2 regions of the Nocardioides renjunii genome follow, and region 1 is predicted to be linked to the other one. Evidence: predicted binding sites of a transcription regulator. Region 1 holds the regulator's gene; the other holds the start of a gene.

Region 1 (7,425 bases):
TCGACTTCGGTACGGCGGCGCGCGACGGCGGCGACGGCTCCACCTGGCTGTTCATGGCGCTGGCGTGCCTCGGCGCGATCGCCTGCCTGTTCGTGGGGCTGCTGCTGGTCGCGCGCCTGATGCGGGCGCTCGGTATCACCCAGCCGCCGGACACGCCGTCGGAGCCCCGGCCGGTCGGCGGAAAGCGCGCGGCGCGCTGATCGTGGAAGATCCGAGTCACGTGGTGGCTCGGATCTTCCGTGTTGTTCAGCGGATGACGAGCTGCGGGAGGGCCTCGACGATCTGGAGGTCGGAGGCCGCGCCGGCAACGGTCAAGGTCTCTGGGATGGCGAGCCAGTCGCCGTCCCCGATGCGGTACTCCCCCGTGTAGGTCGTGTCGAGGCTGACAGCGACGGTCGCCTTCTGCGTGTAGACGTGCGTGACGTCGAGGTCAGGATGCGGCCGGCCCGGGCTAGCCGTCGTGGTGCTCGACCCGTCGCCGAACTGGAACGTGTAGCTCGTCGGCACCGCGCGGATCGAGACGGCTTGCCGGGCGATGGTGCGGACCTGGGTGATCGCCGCGTTGTCGAGCGTGTAGAAGTTGGTCTCGAAGTTCACCAGCGTCTTGCCGCCGGGAGGCTGCACGACGAGCCTCGAGGCCGGCCACTTGATGCTCTTGAACTCGCGAATGATGAGCTGGGTGATGTTGACCTCGTCGACCTCCTCGGCCGGTACGCAGACGTCGCCGACGTCCGTGCCGTCCATGTAGACGTCGTGGACAAAGCCCTCAGCCCCGTCCTCGTTGCACTCGACTTGCTCAGAACAGATGCCGCCGTTGCCGCACTGGATGGTGACGACCCAGGTGTGGCCGTCGCCGGAGCTGGAACTGGACGAGTACTCCGCGTAAGTCCAATTGCACTCGGCATTCGCCTGCTCCCACCCCACTGAGATGCAAGAAGAAGCGGCGACAGCTGGCGGCTCGCGAAGAGCGGACCCAACAAGAGACGAACTCAGAACCATGACCGCTAGGAGAGCCCGCATCACAGGATTCCGAAATGCGTCACAACCCACTCGCCGCGCTTCTTGCCCAGAGTCACGCGGATCGTTGTGCGGCCGCCCGGAAGCGTCTCCGTCGTCCCATCACCGCGGATGATCCTAGTCTCTGGCAGTTCCTTGGTCAGGTCGAAGGTAGGCGGCTCATCCCCCACGCGCTTGACCTGGACGATCTTGGAACCGGCGAATTTAGCGCTCCCGCCCTCGGCGTAGACGTCAGCAACCGACGCAACAAATGACTGGCAAGCCGCGCAGTCAGGAGTCATTGCGTCGTACTCGTCCGTCTCCCCCGTCACCTGCATCTCGTCCCCGGCCTTCACCCACCTCCGGATGAAGCCCTCCGCACTCTCCGCCTCAGCGGTTTCCGTCTCCGTCGGCTCGTCGGTCGGAGACGTCGACGTGGGCGGCGGGTCGGGCATCTTTGGCTCCGGCTTGTCCTCCGAGCACCCAGCGAGGAGCAGGGGAACGGCGAGAGCGGCGGCGAGCGCGCGGCGTACGTGCATGAGGTGCCTTCCCGAGAACAACGTCAGCAGCCCTGAAACTACCCATTCGGGCGACCGGTCAACCACCCCCGGGGACAAACCTGTGGAGAGACGCCTGAGGGTGGCGGCGGACGACATCGAACAGACGGCCGCGCAAGCAATGTGCCGCCACCCACGTGCATCGCGCGCGATCTGCCGCCACCCACGAGCGCCAGAAGCCATGTGCCGCCACCCACAAGGCAAGGCCCGCAAATGGCGCCGAGGGGCGGGCCACCAGGCCCGCCCCTCGCCTTCCCCTTGGTCCACCAGCCGGGGTCGAAGCGGCTGGTGGAGGCCTCTGCGTCAGTCGGTGACGACCGGGACGCGGAGCTTCTGGCCAGCCGAGAGGCTGGCGGAGTCGAGGGCGTTGAGCCGCTCGATCTCGGTCATCATCGACCGGACGTCGCCGTCGGTCGCGAGGTCGCTGGCGATCCCCCACAGGGTGTCGCCCGGGGTGACCTGGACGATCTCGGTCGGAGCCGCCTGGCCGGCCTCATCGGTGCCGACGGCACCGCCGGCGAGCACGAAGGCGACGGCGAGGACGAGGAACAGCGAGGTCAGGAAGACCACCAGCCGGCCGCGCCGCGACAACCGCACGGTCGAGCGGGTGCGGGTCGGGGCTGCGGCGAAAACGGGGGCAAGGCTGAGGGTGCTCATGGTGGCCTCCTGGGGAAGAATCAGCCGGTCGTGGGTGTCGAAGGAATGTCTAGTCGGAGCCACCGACAGCGGCCTGGGCCACCGGGTGTCGATCAGACGTTCGATCGAACATGTGTACGACGTTAGAGCACGTGTTCGAACAATTCAAGGACCTGTTCGAACAATCGTTCGGGACAACCCCCTCGACCGCCCTGCGTGAGAGCGACACGCGGAGTTCGAACAGGTGTTTGATCCCGCCGGCCCGGGAGGTCTACGGTGTCAGCACCCGCCACCTCCGACCGATCCCGGTCGTCCGTGAGGTGGCCACCACGCCCGGGAGGACCTGACCGAGATGGCCAAGAACGAGGACCACAACGTCGTCGAGATGCCCGACGGACCTCCCGACGCCACCGGACTGACCCCGCGTCAGCAGCGCGTGCTCGCCACCATCAAGGACTCGATCGAGACCAAGGGCTACCCGCCGAGCATGCGCGAGATCGGCCAGGCAGTGGGTCTCACGTCGTCCTCGAGCGTCGCCCACCAGCTGCGCGTCCTCGAGGGCAAGGGCTTCCTCAAGCGCGACCCCAACCGGCCGCGCGCCCTCGAGGTCTTCCTGCCCGAGGTGATGGCCGCGCGTCGCTCGATCTCCAGCGGCGAGGAGTCGAGCGTCGACGAGACCGGCATCGGCGACCTCGCCCCGACCGCCGTCAACATCCCGGTCGTCGGCCGCATCGCCGCCGGTGGCCCGATCCTCGCCGAGGAGCAGGTCACCGACGTCTTCCCGCTGCCCAAGCAGCTCGTCGGCGACGGCACGCTCTTCCTGCTCGAGGTCTCCGGTGACTCGATGGTCGACGCCGCGATCTGCAACGGCGACTACGTCGTCATCCGCCAGGAGCAGACCGCGACCAACGGCCAGATCGTCGCCGCGATGATCGACGGCGAGGCCACCGTGAAGACGTTCCAGCGCAAGGACGGCCACGTGTGGCTCCTCCCCCACAACAACGCCTACGACCCGATCCCCGGTGACAACGCCACCATCCTCGGTGTCGTCACCGCGGTGCTCCGCAGCCTCTGACCGTACGTCGCGCGCGGGGCCGTGTAGCCTCGCGCCGATGTCGCCCACCGGTCCTGACGCCATCCCGGACGCCGGGCTGTTCCGGACGCGCCCGGGCAACCGGCGCCGGCTGACCCCGGCCGGCGAGGCGGAGCTCGCCCGGCTCGCCACCGCGGGCGAGCAGTCCGGCTGGCTCAGCCCGCTGGCGTACAACTTGACCATCAGCCACAGCCACCGGTTCGTCTGGTACCGCGTCGCCAAGGTGGCGACCCGCACGATCCGGCACCATTGCGAGGCGCACGGCGTGGCCCTCGACGTCGACCACGCGATGCGGGTGCACTACCCGCTGGCCGCGTTCGCCGACTACCTCGCCTTCGCGTTCGTGCGCGACCCGCTCGACCGCTTCGTCTCCGCGTGGCACGACAAGGTCGTCGACCACAACTACTACGACTTCGACCCCGCGACGCACGAGCGGATGCAGACGGTCGAGGAGTTCGCCCGCTGGACCGCCGCGCAGGACCTGTCAGCGGTGCCGGGGACCGACCAGCACCTGACGCTGCAGAGCCGGATGATCGACCTCAACCGGGTGGACTTCGTCGGCCGCCTCGAGACGTTCGACCGGGACTTCGCCGAGGTGTGCGAGCGCATCGGTGCGCCCGCCGTACCGACCCGGCCGCAGAACCAGACGGCGCCCGGCGGGCGGGACCGGCAGGCGTCCGCCGAGCTGCGCGAGCTGGTGGCGCGGTTGTACCGCCGGGACTACCAGGTGTTCGGCTACGAGCCGGCTTGATCCGTACGCCGTCACGGCCGGACGTCATGGCCGCTGGTCGTCCCGGTGACCGCACGCCATGACGCTGTCGGCGTACGTCATGGGCGACGGCGGCCGGAGCGACCCCGCGCCATGACGTAGGCCGCCGCGGGCCATGACGTACGCCGCCCGCGCACGGCCGCCGATCACACGAGCGCGACGATCAGGACTGGCCGAGCCGCTTGAGCGCCTGGCGGACGAGGCCGGGGTCGGTCGTCGACCACATCGGCGGGAGCGACGCCTTGAGGAACCGGCCGTAGCGCGCGGTCTCGAGGCGGGGGTCGAGGACGGCGACGATGCCGCGGTCGGTCGTGGTGCGGATCAGCCGCCCAGCGCCTTGGGCAAGCAGGAGCGCGGCGTGGGTGGCGGCGACCTGCATGAAGCCGTTGCCGCCGGCCTGGTCCGCGGCCTTCTGCCGCGCCGACATCAGCGGGTCGTCGGGACGCGGGAACGGGATCCGGTCGATGATCACGAGCTGGCAGGTGTCGCCGGGGACGTCGAGGCCCTGCCACAGCGACAGGGTGCCGAACAGGCAGGTGTGCGGGTCCTCGACGAACTGGTTGGCGAGCTCCGGCAGCTGGGCGTCGCCCTGCGCGAGCGTGGTGAGGTGGGGCAGCCGGGCACGCACCGCCTCGGCCGCGGTCTCGGCGGCGCGGCGCGAGGAGAAGAGGCCGAGGGTGCGGCCGTCGGCGGCGTCGACGAGGTCGCAGATCTCGTCGAGCTGCGCGGGACCGAGGCCGTCGCGGCCGGGCTGCGGCAGGTGGCGGGCGACGTAGAGGATGGACTGCTGGCCGTAGTCGAAGGGCGAGCCGACGTCGATGCCCTTCCACGGCAGCGCCGTCTCGTCGTCGGTGGTGGCGATCTGCGAGCCGACGCGCTCGGTGGGCTTGAGGCCGAGCGAGGTGGCGACCGCGCCGAACTCGCCGCCGAGCATGAGCGTCGCGCTGGTGAAGACGACGGTCTTGTCGGTGAGGAGCTTGTCGCGCATCGGGCCCCACACCTGCAGCGGTGCGACGTGGAGGCGGGCCGGGAACCGGTCGCGGGCCTCGCCGAGCCAGAGCACGTCGGCCTGGGAGCCGGCGGCCATCCGCTCGGCGTTGACGAAGACCTCCTGCACCATGCCCTTGGCCTGGGTCCGGCCGGCATCGCCCTCGCCCTCCCCGCCGGACTCGCGCGGGAAGGCCGACAGCACGCCGCGCGCGGCGTCGCGCACCAGCACGAGGGCGTCGGCGAGCTGGGTGGAGACGTGGTCGATGCGGCCGGGCGGGGTGGCCTCGAACGCCTCAGCGAGCTGGGCGGCGGCGTCCTCGAGGTCGCCGGCCGGGTCGCCGGCGGCGGACTCGGTCCAGCGGCTCGCGCGGCGGGCGGCCCGCTCGATGTCGGAGACGCTGAGCTCGTCGGTGGCGGCCTGGGTGACGCGCGCGGTGAGCTCGTGGGCCTCGTCGATGACGACCGTGTCGTAGTCGGGGATCATCGGCACGTCCTCGATCGCGTCGATCGCGAGGAGGGAGTGGTTGGTGACGATCAGGTGGCTGCGCTGCGCCTTCTCACGGGCGAGCTCGGCGAAGCACTCCTGGCCGAAGGGGCACTTCGCGGCGCCGAGGCACTCGCGGTGGTTGACCGAGACCTGGCGCCACTCGCGGTCGGTGTGGCGGGGCGCGTTGTCGCGCTCGCCGGTGCCGCCGTCCTCGGTCTCCTCCTCCGCCCAGGCGCGCAGCTCGAGGACCTTCTCGGCCATCGAGCCGACGGGCATGTCGACGAGGGCGCCCTGGTCGTCGGGCACCCCGGCGCGGATCCGGTGGAGGCAGGCGTAGTTGGAGCGGCCCTTGAGCACGGCGTACGACGTGTCGACCCCCGGCACGTCCTTGACCGCCTCGACCAGGCGCGGGAGGTCGCGCTCGACGAGCTGGTGCTGGAGGGCGAGGGTCGCGGTGGCGACCACGACGCGCTTGTCGTGGAGCATCGCCGGCACGAGGTAGCCGAGTGACTTGCCGGTGCCGGTGCCGGCCTGGACGAGCAGGTGCCGACCGTCGCGCATGGCGTCGGCGACCTCGCTCGCCATCTCGACCTGGCCGTCGCGCTGCTGTCCGCCGAGGGCCGTGACCGCGGCCGACAGGACCGCCGTGACGGGCGTGCCGGCGGGCGCGGTGGGAGTGGCGGTCTCGGGCACCAGAGAACCCTACGCGGCGGCGCCGACAGGGCGGCGTACGTCATCCACAACGCGCCGCCGGGTGGGCGTCAGTAGTCCTTCTTGCGGCCGATCTGCCGCTGGATGCGGCTCTCGGGCTGGCCGAGGACCTTGGCCATGATCTTGACCCGGTAGCGGTAGGCGATCACGCCCAGGACGATGATGACCAGGAGCCAGAACATGGGACGAGCCTACGCCGCCCCGGCAAGGTCGGACCTCCCCAGCGAGTCTCGAACTTCTGGGGGCGTGCACGCCTGCAGAAGTTCGGGTTTCCCCGCATATGCGGGGAAACCGAAGGGGGCACACGCAGGACGAGCGCGTCAGACGACGGCGCCCGAGTCCTCCGGCGTCCGCTCGACCTTCTCCTTCTTCACCCGGCTGAGCGGCCACTTCTCCTGCATGTAGGTGAGGAGCGGGGTGGCCATGAAGATCGAGGAGTACGTACCGACGATGAGCCCGACGAGCAGCGCGATGGCGAAGTCCTGCAGCGAGTCGCCGCCGAGGACGGCGAGCGCGGCGAGGATGAACATCGAGCCGAGACCGGTGTTGACCGTGCGGGGGATGGTCTCGACGGCCGCCTTGTTGGCGAGCGTGCGGAAGTCGTCCTCCGGCTTGGAGCCGTACCAGCGTTCGCGGACGCGGTCGAAGACGACGACGGTGTCGTTGACCGACAGACCGACGATGGTCATCGCCGCCGCCAGGAAGATGCCGTCGATCGGCTTGTGCAGCCAGGCGAAGAGGCCGACCACCAGCACGACGTCGTGCGCCATGGCGACCACGGCGGAGACGCCGAAGGTCCACTTGAAGCGGATGGCGAGGTAGAGCAGCTGGGCCAGGAACGCCACCCCGAACGCGATGAGGGCGTTGTTGCGCAGCTCCTCACCGAGCGAGGCGCCGATCTGCTGGTCGTCGACCTTGGTGACCTCGCCGCCGACCGCTGCCAGCTCGTCCTCGATCCGCTGCTCCTCCTCGTTGGAGATCTCCCCGGTGCGGACGGTGAAGTCGGCGGTGTCGGCGGTCTGCACGACGGCCTCGGGGAAGCCGGCGTCGGCCACGGCCGTGCGGGCCTGCTCGATGGTGACCGACTCGCTGACGGAGTAGTCGAGCTGGCGCCCGCCGGTGAACTCCACGCCGAGGTTGAGGCCCTGGGTCGCGATGCCGGTCACCGCGATGACCAGCGCGACCG
Region 2 (7,425 bases), 2.1 Mb from region 1:
GCCCTGACCGACGGGCTTGTCCTGACGCTGCGCGACGCGTGCACAGCGATTCTGGAGCGCAGTCGGCGAGCGCTGTGGCACGCTCGCCGCCATGGGTTACCTCGTGGACACGACGGGCCGGCTGCTGCTCCCCACCGCGGACGAGGGGGCCGCGTTCGAGGCGTTGACGGCGGCCATGGCGACCCGGCAGGGCTGCTTCGACCCGGAGGACGACCAGTGGCCGGTCTCGTCCCTCGCGGACCTGGCGACGTACGCCGCGACCTCCGTCGAGCGCGACGGTGAGTGGCTGGTCCTGGCCACCGACGACCAGGGCGACCCCAAGTGGTCAGAGCAGGCGACGGCGTTCTACGCCGAGCTGGCCAGGTGGGTCACCCAGGGCACCGTGCTCATCACCGGCGAGGACGGCTCGCAGTGGCGCTACACCTACGCCGACGGTGGTCTCACCCAGTCGGACGTCAACGGGTGGGACGGCTCGCTCGAGCCGTTCGGGAGTCCGGACGAGGAGGAGCTGCCGGTGGAGGAACCGCAGCGCCGAGGGTGGTTCCGCCGGCGCTGACGGATCGGTCGTGCGTCACCGCACGGGCCCGAGCGGTCAGCGGTGGGCCAGCGTGCACCGGATGTCGGTCCACCACGACAAGGTCCCTGCGATCGCTCGCCGCTCGAGCTCGGGGGCGGCCACGGCCCGCGCCCGGTCGAGGACGCCGTGGGCCTCGAGCCGCTCGACCATCACCCGCAGCCCGGCCGACCAGATCCACGCCCACCACTGGTCCGCATCCGAGAACTCGACCTGCACCCGGATGGTGCTGGTCGTGGGGTCCAGGAAGCCGTGGTCGGACAGGACGTCGTGCATCGTCGCCACCGAGGAGAACGGCCCGCGGTCCTCGTCAGCGGGGTCGGGGCCGGCCGGTTCGGGCGCCAGCTCCCGCAGCTGCCGGGTCAGCTCCTGCCAGGAGTCGTCGCTCTCGCCGAACCAGGTGAAGCCCAGGCGTCCCGCAGGCGCGAGCACGTCACGCACGCGGTCGAGCGTGCCGTGGAGGTCGGGCAGGAAGAAGAGCACGAGCCCTGCCTGCACGACGTCCCACGGTCCCTCGGGTGGGTGCTCGGCATCGCCCTCGGCCACCTGCACCCACGGCACGTCCGCGGTCAGCGCGCGCAGCCCCGCCAGCATCCCGGGAGCCAGGTCGGTCGCGACCACGCGACCGCGGGGCCCGACCGCCTCGGCGGCGGGCAGCACCGACGCTCCGCGACCGCTGCCGAGCTCGAGCACCGACTCACCCGGCCGCGGGTCAGTACGACGGACGAGCTCGGCGGCCGCCGTCCCGAAGAACTCGATGCCCAGCTGGTCGTAGGTCGCCGAGGCGCGGTCGAAGACCCCCGCGATCCGTGCCTTCTCGCGCTCGCCGTCGTCCATCCCACGAGCCTGACAGCACGGCGGCTCGCCGTCGAGCGCGCCTGCCGGGATGCCGGGTCCGCTACGGAGGCGGTGGCCGTCGGCCCGGGTCGTCGCGGCGCTCGGGGTCGTTGGGGTCGTGGGCGAACCAGCCGTTGGGCCGGGGGCAGCCGTGCTGTCCTCGGTGACCCATCCGTTCGCCGCGCCGGCCGCGAACCCACGGCATGAGCCAGCCCGACACGATGTTCGCCAGCCGGAGCGTTCCTCGGCATCTCGTCCGGGGCGCGTTGGGGCTCCCCATGATGGTGGCGGCCTTCGTGCTGATCCCGTGGCTCGGACCGCTCGCGCTGCTGCTCATCGTGCCGGCCGCGGTGCTGCTGCGCGGGTGTCCGACGTGCTGGGCGCTGGGCCTGGCCCAGACGTGTGCCATGACCGCGCGGTCCTCGGCTGATGGGTCGCGAGCTGGTCGCTGAGCGCACCGCGGCGGTCAACGGGACAGCAACGCCCTGTTCTCCTCGATCCAGGCGATCTCTGCCAACTCCTGCCTCTCGACGCTGCCCTCAGCGACCCACGTCCTCTGCGGTTCCTGCCCTTGTCCGGCGAGGAAACGGAGGTGGTTGAGGGTGGCGTGGATGCGTCGGACAACGGCGTCGGCGACGTCGAAGTCGGCCGGGATGCCGTACGCGTCCAGGAAGGCCTCGATGCGCGCGCGCCGGTCGGGGACATGTGGGAAGTGGTGCCACTCGAGCGTCGACTCGTCGTCTCGTGCCGGTGCGAACCACCGGAGGGCGTACGCCACGTCGTCGAGCCTGGGCGCTCGATGGAGGAAGTCCCAGTCGATCAGCGCGACAGCCTCCCGGTCGCGCCAGACGAAGTTCCAGGGTCCGGGATCGCCATGGACGAAGACGTCGCCGCCATCGGCCATCGGAGCAGCGAAGACGGCGTCAGGGGGTGGAGCCCAGTCAGCAGAGGCGTCGTGGATGCGCCGCAGCAAGCGCGCTGCCGAGCGCAGCCCATCCTCGTCGTGCTGGTTCCTCCATCCGTCACCACCGCTGTCGCCCTCGATGAGTCGAAGCGTCTCGGTCTCGTCGTCGAGCGACACGGGCTCGGGAACGCAGTCCAGACCGTTCTCCCGAAGGTGCCGCAGGAACGAGTGCACGGTCCGCGTGTGCGGACCGGCAGGTCGAGTGACCGTCTCAGCCGTCACCTCGACGGCGCGGAGCTGCTCGTTCACCTCCGCCGCTCTGCTCCGTACGTCGTCGTCGGCCATGACGGCACGTTCACACGATCCGCGGCGGGCCACCAGCGAGTTTCGCGGAGCCCCTCGCCTGCTCATCGGCGGATGCGCACGGTGCGGTGTCCACGGGGACACCGCTCGAGAGCACATTGTGGGTAGATCGATGCTCGCTACGGCTGAGGGGTGCAAGAGCGGCCCGGCTGCGGGGTACCGTCACGTGATCCCTCCGCCGTGAGGTGGGTCGGAGCCGGCTGAGCACCGACGTGGACCACACACCGCCATCCGCGGCACCGCCGCGACGACGGCGACGACCCCTGCCTCGATGAGTGCCGTGCGGCACTCGTCGAGACGTGCGCGACCCCACCCCCGCAAGGAGCTTCCCATGTCCCCACTCAGGCGCTTCGGCCCTGCCGGCCTCGCGCTGGGCACCATCGCCACCCTCTTCGCCGCGGTCGGGTACGCCGCAGCGCCCGATGCGGCGCCCGTCCCCACGTGCGCAGAACCAACGCCCCCGATCACCGTGGAAGCCCTGTACGCCTACGACAGCTGTCGCTTCGACCGGATCGAGGCACTCCTGGCGAACCATGACGCGTCCGAGGGCACTCCTGCGCCCACGCCGACCCCCACCCCGACTCCGGAACCCACCCCCACCCCAACGCCGACCCCGACCCCGACCCCGACCCCGACACCGGAACCCACTGCGACCCCGACTCCGACACCGGAACCCACCCCGACCCCGACACCCACCCCGGAACCGACACCCACCCCGGAACCGACCCCGACGCCCACGCCGACGCCGACGCCCACGCCCACGGGCTTCCCGGACGCCGCAAGCACGGGAGTCCCCGCTGGGGTCGCCCTCGAGCGGTACACCGGGCCGTGCATCTTCCGTGAGTCCCACGGCTCGTCCGCTGTCATCGACGGCAAGGACGTCCGCGCGACGTGCAACGAGCTGGTCGCCTACCACCCGTTCTCGCTCACCATCCGCAACAGCCGCGTGCCTCGTGTCGAGGTGACCGCGCGTGACCAGCGCCTCGACATCCGCGACAGCGACGTCGTCGCCGGAGGCTGGTCGGACGGTGCACTGTGGGGCTCCAACATCACCGCCACCCGGGTCGAGGTGACGGGCGGTCAGCACTCCGTGCACTGCATGGACAACTGCACCATCGTCGATTCGTGGCTCCACGCCCAGTACAACCCTGCCGGCGGCAGCGTCCACTCGAACGCCTTCCTCACCAATGGCGGTGACGGAATGGTGCTGCGGCACAACACCTTGCACTGCGACTCGATCCTCAACTCGACCGACGGTGGGTGCACGGCGAACGTCTCCCTCTTCGGCGACTTCGGGCCTGTGCGGGACGTGCTCGTCGAGAACAACCTGCTGAAGGCCAACAACTCGTCGATCTCCTACTGCGCGTACGGCGGCTACTCCCCGAGCAAGCCCTACCCGGTCGCAACGCAGATCCGCTTCATCGGCAACGTCTTCGAGCGCGGTCCCAACCGCCGGTGCGGCGTCTACGGACCGGCGACGGCCTTCCAGACGTCGGCCGCCGGGAACGAGTGGCGTGGCAACGTGTGGGACTCGGGAGAGCCCGTCACGGGCGGCTGATCACCCCGTCGACCACTGCCAGCGCGGCGCGAGAAACAGGGGGAGGACTCAACCGGAGTCGCGCAGCCCCTCGCGGTGCAGCCGCCATCGCGCAGGCCGAGGGCGATGCGCTGGGCCCTGGTGAACAACCGTGCCGTGCGCCCGAGGTCGAGCGGTCGGGACGCCGTGCCGAGCACCACCGGGATGATCCCGGCCTCGCACGCCAGCCGGCGTGCCTGCCCGGCCGACATCCGCGAGCCGTCGTCGAGCAGTGCCGTGGCCTGCTCCGCCATCAGCTGCTCCAGGGTCATGGTCACCACGACGGTGGCGTTGACTCCCGCCGTCTGTGGCGTGGCCTCGACGGGGAAGCGCTCGACGTACTCGACGAACGCCTCGCCCAGGCGTCGACGGAGCGGCGTGAAGCCTCCGGACTCGTCGCGCAGCTCGGACTCGAGGTGCCGGGCCGGGTTCGCGAGCGCCAGGAGGTGGCGCTCGAGGACGGCTCCCACGTGGGACGGCACGGTGAACCGGCCGTGGCAGCGGCCCTCTCCGTCGTCGCGCAGCGTGAGCTCGACCCCCGCAGCGGCTCGGGACTCCTCCGCCGCCAGCACGGCCTCCTCGTGGGACTCCCCCACCTCGGGCGCGACGACGTCCAGGATCCGCTTGCCGATCTGCCGCAGCTCACGGGCGTCGTGTCGGGCGGCGAGCCGCAGGAGCGTCTCCTCGGCGAGGCCGCGCACGTCGGCGTCGACCCGAGGCGGGAGGGCGTCGACCGCCTCAGCGATCACGCGCGCCTGCTCCGAGCGCAGCCCGCCGGAGGTCAGCCCGTCCGAGACGCACGGGTGCTGCTCGAGGGCCCGGCCCAGGGACAGGTCACGCTGGGCGTCTCGCCGGGTCGTGCGGGTCTGCACCGCCAACCAGGCGGCGGCGTCGCGCAGCCCGTGGGTCTCGCCCACGTCGTCGGAGGCCGCGAGGGCCCGAGCCGTCACCGCGTCGAGCTGTGACCGCACCTCCGTCAGCGCGAGGAGCGCGGACTGCTTGTCCGCCGTCACCATGAACGCCGGCTCGACCGACGCCACCGCCTTCAGAGCGGCCCCGAGGTCGGCGGCACACGCGATGATCGGATGCACTGGCCACCTCCTGGCACGCTCACGGGACACCGCCCTGGTCCGGGGCGGAGCGGTGAGGCATGACTGGCGGCGCCGTTGCCAGGTCGTCACCGGGTGAGCCAGAGGCGTCCCGTCAGCACCACGACGGGTTCTATGGGTGACTGTCCCGATCCCGGGATCCTCGTCACCTCAGACGATGGATTCGTGGTGGACCGGCGTGCTACGCACTATCGTACACCTGTTCGAAAACAGGTGCAAGGTCGCTGCGCCTCAGCCGTGGAAGAACTCCGCCAGGACCGGCGCCAGCAGGGCGGGGTCGGCGACGTGTCCGGCCACCTCGAGCGTGGTCCGTCGCGCATCGCGGAGGTGGGCCGCCGCGGCGTCGGCGGCGGCGCCGAAGTAGTCGACGGGCAGGCCGGCGGAGTGGGGGTCGGTCGTGGCGCCAGTGGTCAGCAGGACGGGTTGTGCCACGGCCGCGAGCAGGTCGGCGGGCGGCGCTCCGTCACCGAGGCAGGCGGCGTCGTAGGCGAGCGTCGGCGCAAGCGCGCGCAGCGCTGGCCACACCGGCGCGGCCTCGGCAGCGGCGATGTCCGCGTCGGCGGAGCCGGCCAGGTGCATAAACAGACGCAGCGCCTGGTCGGGGTCGTCGGCACCGAGCGCAGCGGCCAGGTCCGCCCGGTAGGCGCGCCAGGCGCCGAGCATCTCCTCGTCGAGCTGGTAGGGGACCTCGTGGACGGCGATCCGGTCGACCGGCAGCCCGGCCGCGGCAGCCGACAGCGCGAGGGCGCCACCCGACGACGCACCGAAGAGGTGCGCCCGCCCGCCGGTGGCGTCGATGACAGCCGCGAGGTCCTCGACCTCACGCTCCACCGCGTAGGGCTGGGTGTCCCCGCTGTCGCCCCGCCCGCGCCGCCGGTAGGCGACCACGGTGAACGCGTCCGCCAGGTGCTCGCCGAGGGGACGGCTCTCGGATCCGTCGTCCAGCCCGCCGCTGACCAGGACCACCACGGGTTCCTCGTCGCCGAGCAGGTCGTAGCCGATGGGTGTGCCGTCCGCTGACGTCACGTGCGCCATGGTGGTGTGTCCTCTCGTCGGGTGCCTCCCACCCTAGGAGTGGTCAGCCCCGGCCGAGCGGGTCCGCCAGCAGCAGCCGGGTCCACAGGTCCGCGAGCCGATCGGCGTACGTCGCCGGCGTCCAGCCCGCGCAAGGGCCACGGCGTGGTGGTGCGAGGGCCCGGCGAAGAGCCGGCCACGTGGGCCATGGGCTCGCTGGTCGAGCACCTGGTCGGCGCCGCCGAGCCCGAGGGTGCTGAGCGTCTCGCTCGTCGCCCAGCCGCCCGGCATCGCGACGCCCCCCGGTTCGTGGCCCTCACGGCACTGGGCGGGCTGATGGCGGCCGCGCGAGCTGACGCCGATCAGTACTCGTCGCCCTCCGGCGGCTCGGGCTCGCGGGTGATGTGCATCGCGGCCTCCTCGGCGGACGCACCGGCGCCGTCGATGCCGACGTCGCGGGCGCGCTCCTGGTTGTCGACGTCCAGGCCGAGGCCCTCGTCGGGCTGGACGAGCCGCCCCGTGCGCTCGTCGGCCTCGTCGAGGCCGAGCTGCTCGTCGAGGGCGTTCTCGTCCTCGTGGTCGTCGTCCGCGTCGTCCTCGGCGTAGGGGTCGATGTCGGGCTCCTCCTCGGCGAGCTTCTCGTCGAGCGACTCGCCCCGGAGGCGCTCGGCCTCGGTGGGGTAGTCGTCGTAGCCCTTCGGCGCGCGGTCGGGGGGCGAGTAGCCCCGGTCGAGCACGTCGTCGACGTCCGTGTCGTCCAGGGTGTCCCCGGACTGGAGCTGGTCCTCGTCGTCGATCGACAGGTCGCCGTAGGTCTCGCGGTCCTCAGTCATGCCCCCACCCTGTCCGACCGACCAGCGCGGGACAAGGCGCGGGACAAGCCGCGTGCCCCCGTCAGCCGAGCTCGCGCTCCAGCGCCTCGGTCAGCAGCGTCACCAGGGCCTCGGTCTGGATGTTGGCCGAGGACGTGACCTCCTCGTCAGAGCCGTCGAGCGCCCGGGCGGCGAGGCCGGCCTTGGAGTCGATCAGCTCGGCGATCCGCGTGTCG

The links. Region 1 encodes LexA, which represses DNA repair genes until DNA is damaged. Its sites were predicted from a motif close to TCGAACANNTGTTCGA; they were not measured.
Region 2: SHK17_RS06345 (DUF222 domain-containing protein) is a predicted target of LexA. The motif match lies at 5,555-5,570, and genes of this name have one in related genera.

What each region holds. Positions count from the first base shown of each region.
Region 1 is NZ_CP141058.1:3,648,778-3,656,202, forward strand. Features, by position in the region: gene SHK17_RS17490 (hypothetical protein) at 1-200, shown strand, start outside; gene SHK17_RS17495 (hypothetical protein) at 247-924, opposite strand; gene SHK17_RS17500 (hypothetical protein) at 1,020-1,601, opposite strand; gene SHK17_RS17505 (LysM peptidoglycan-binding domain-containing protein) at 1,857-2,210, opposite strand; gene lexA (transcriptional repressor LexA) at 2,542-3,264, shown strand; gene SHK17_RS17515 (sulfotransferase family 2 domain-containing protein) at 3,302-4,033, shown strand; gene SHK17_RS17520 (ATP-dependent DNA helicase) at 4,215-6,221, opposite strand; gene SHK17_RS17525 (hypothetical protein) at 6,290-6,421, opposite strand; gene secD (protein translocase subunit SecD) at 6,560-7,425, opposite strand, start outside.
Region 2 is NZ_CP141058.1:1,333,030-1,340,454, reverse strand. Features, by position in the region: gene SHK17_RS06375 (AAA family ATPase) at 1-7, shown strand, start outside; gene SHK17_RS06370 (hypothetical protein) at 92-556, shown strand; gene SHK17_RS06365 (class I SAM-dependent methyltransferase) at 593-1,411, opposite strand; gene SHK17_RS06360 (hypothetical protein) at 1,615-1,863, shown strand; gene SHK17_RS06355 (aminoglycoside phosphotransferase family protein) at 1,878-2,660, opposite strand; gene SHK17_RS06350 (hypothetical protein) at 3,010-4,236, shown strand; gene SHK17_RS06345 (DUF222 domain-containing protein) at 4,143-5,345, opposite strand; gene SHK17_RS06340 (alpha/beta fold hydrolase) at 5,595-6,398, opposite strand; gene SHK17_RS06335 (DUF5709 domain-containing protein) at 6,740-7,210, opposite strand; gene SHK17_RS06330 (DEAD/DEAH box helicase) at 7,272-7,425, opposite strand, start outside.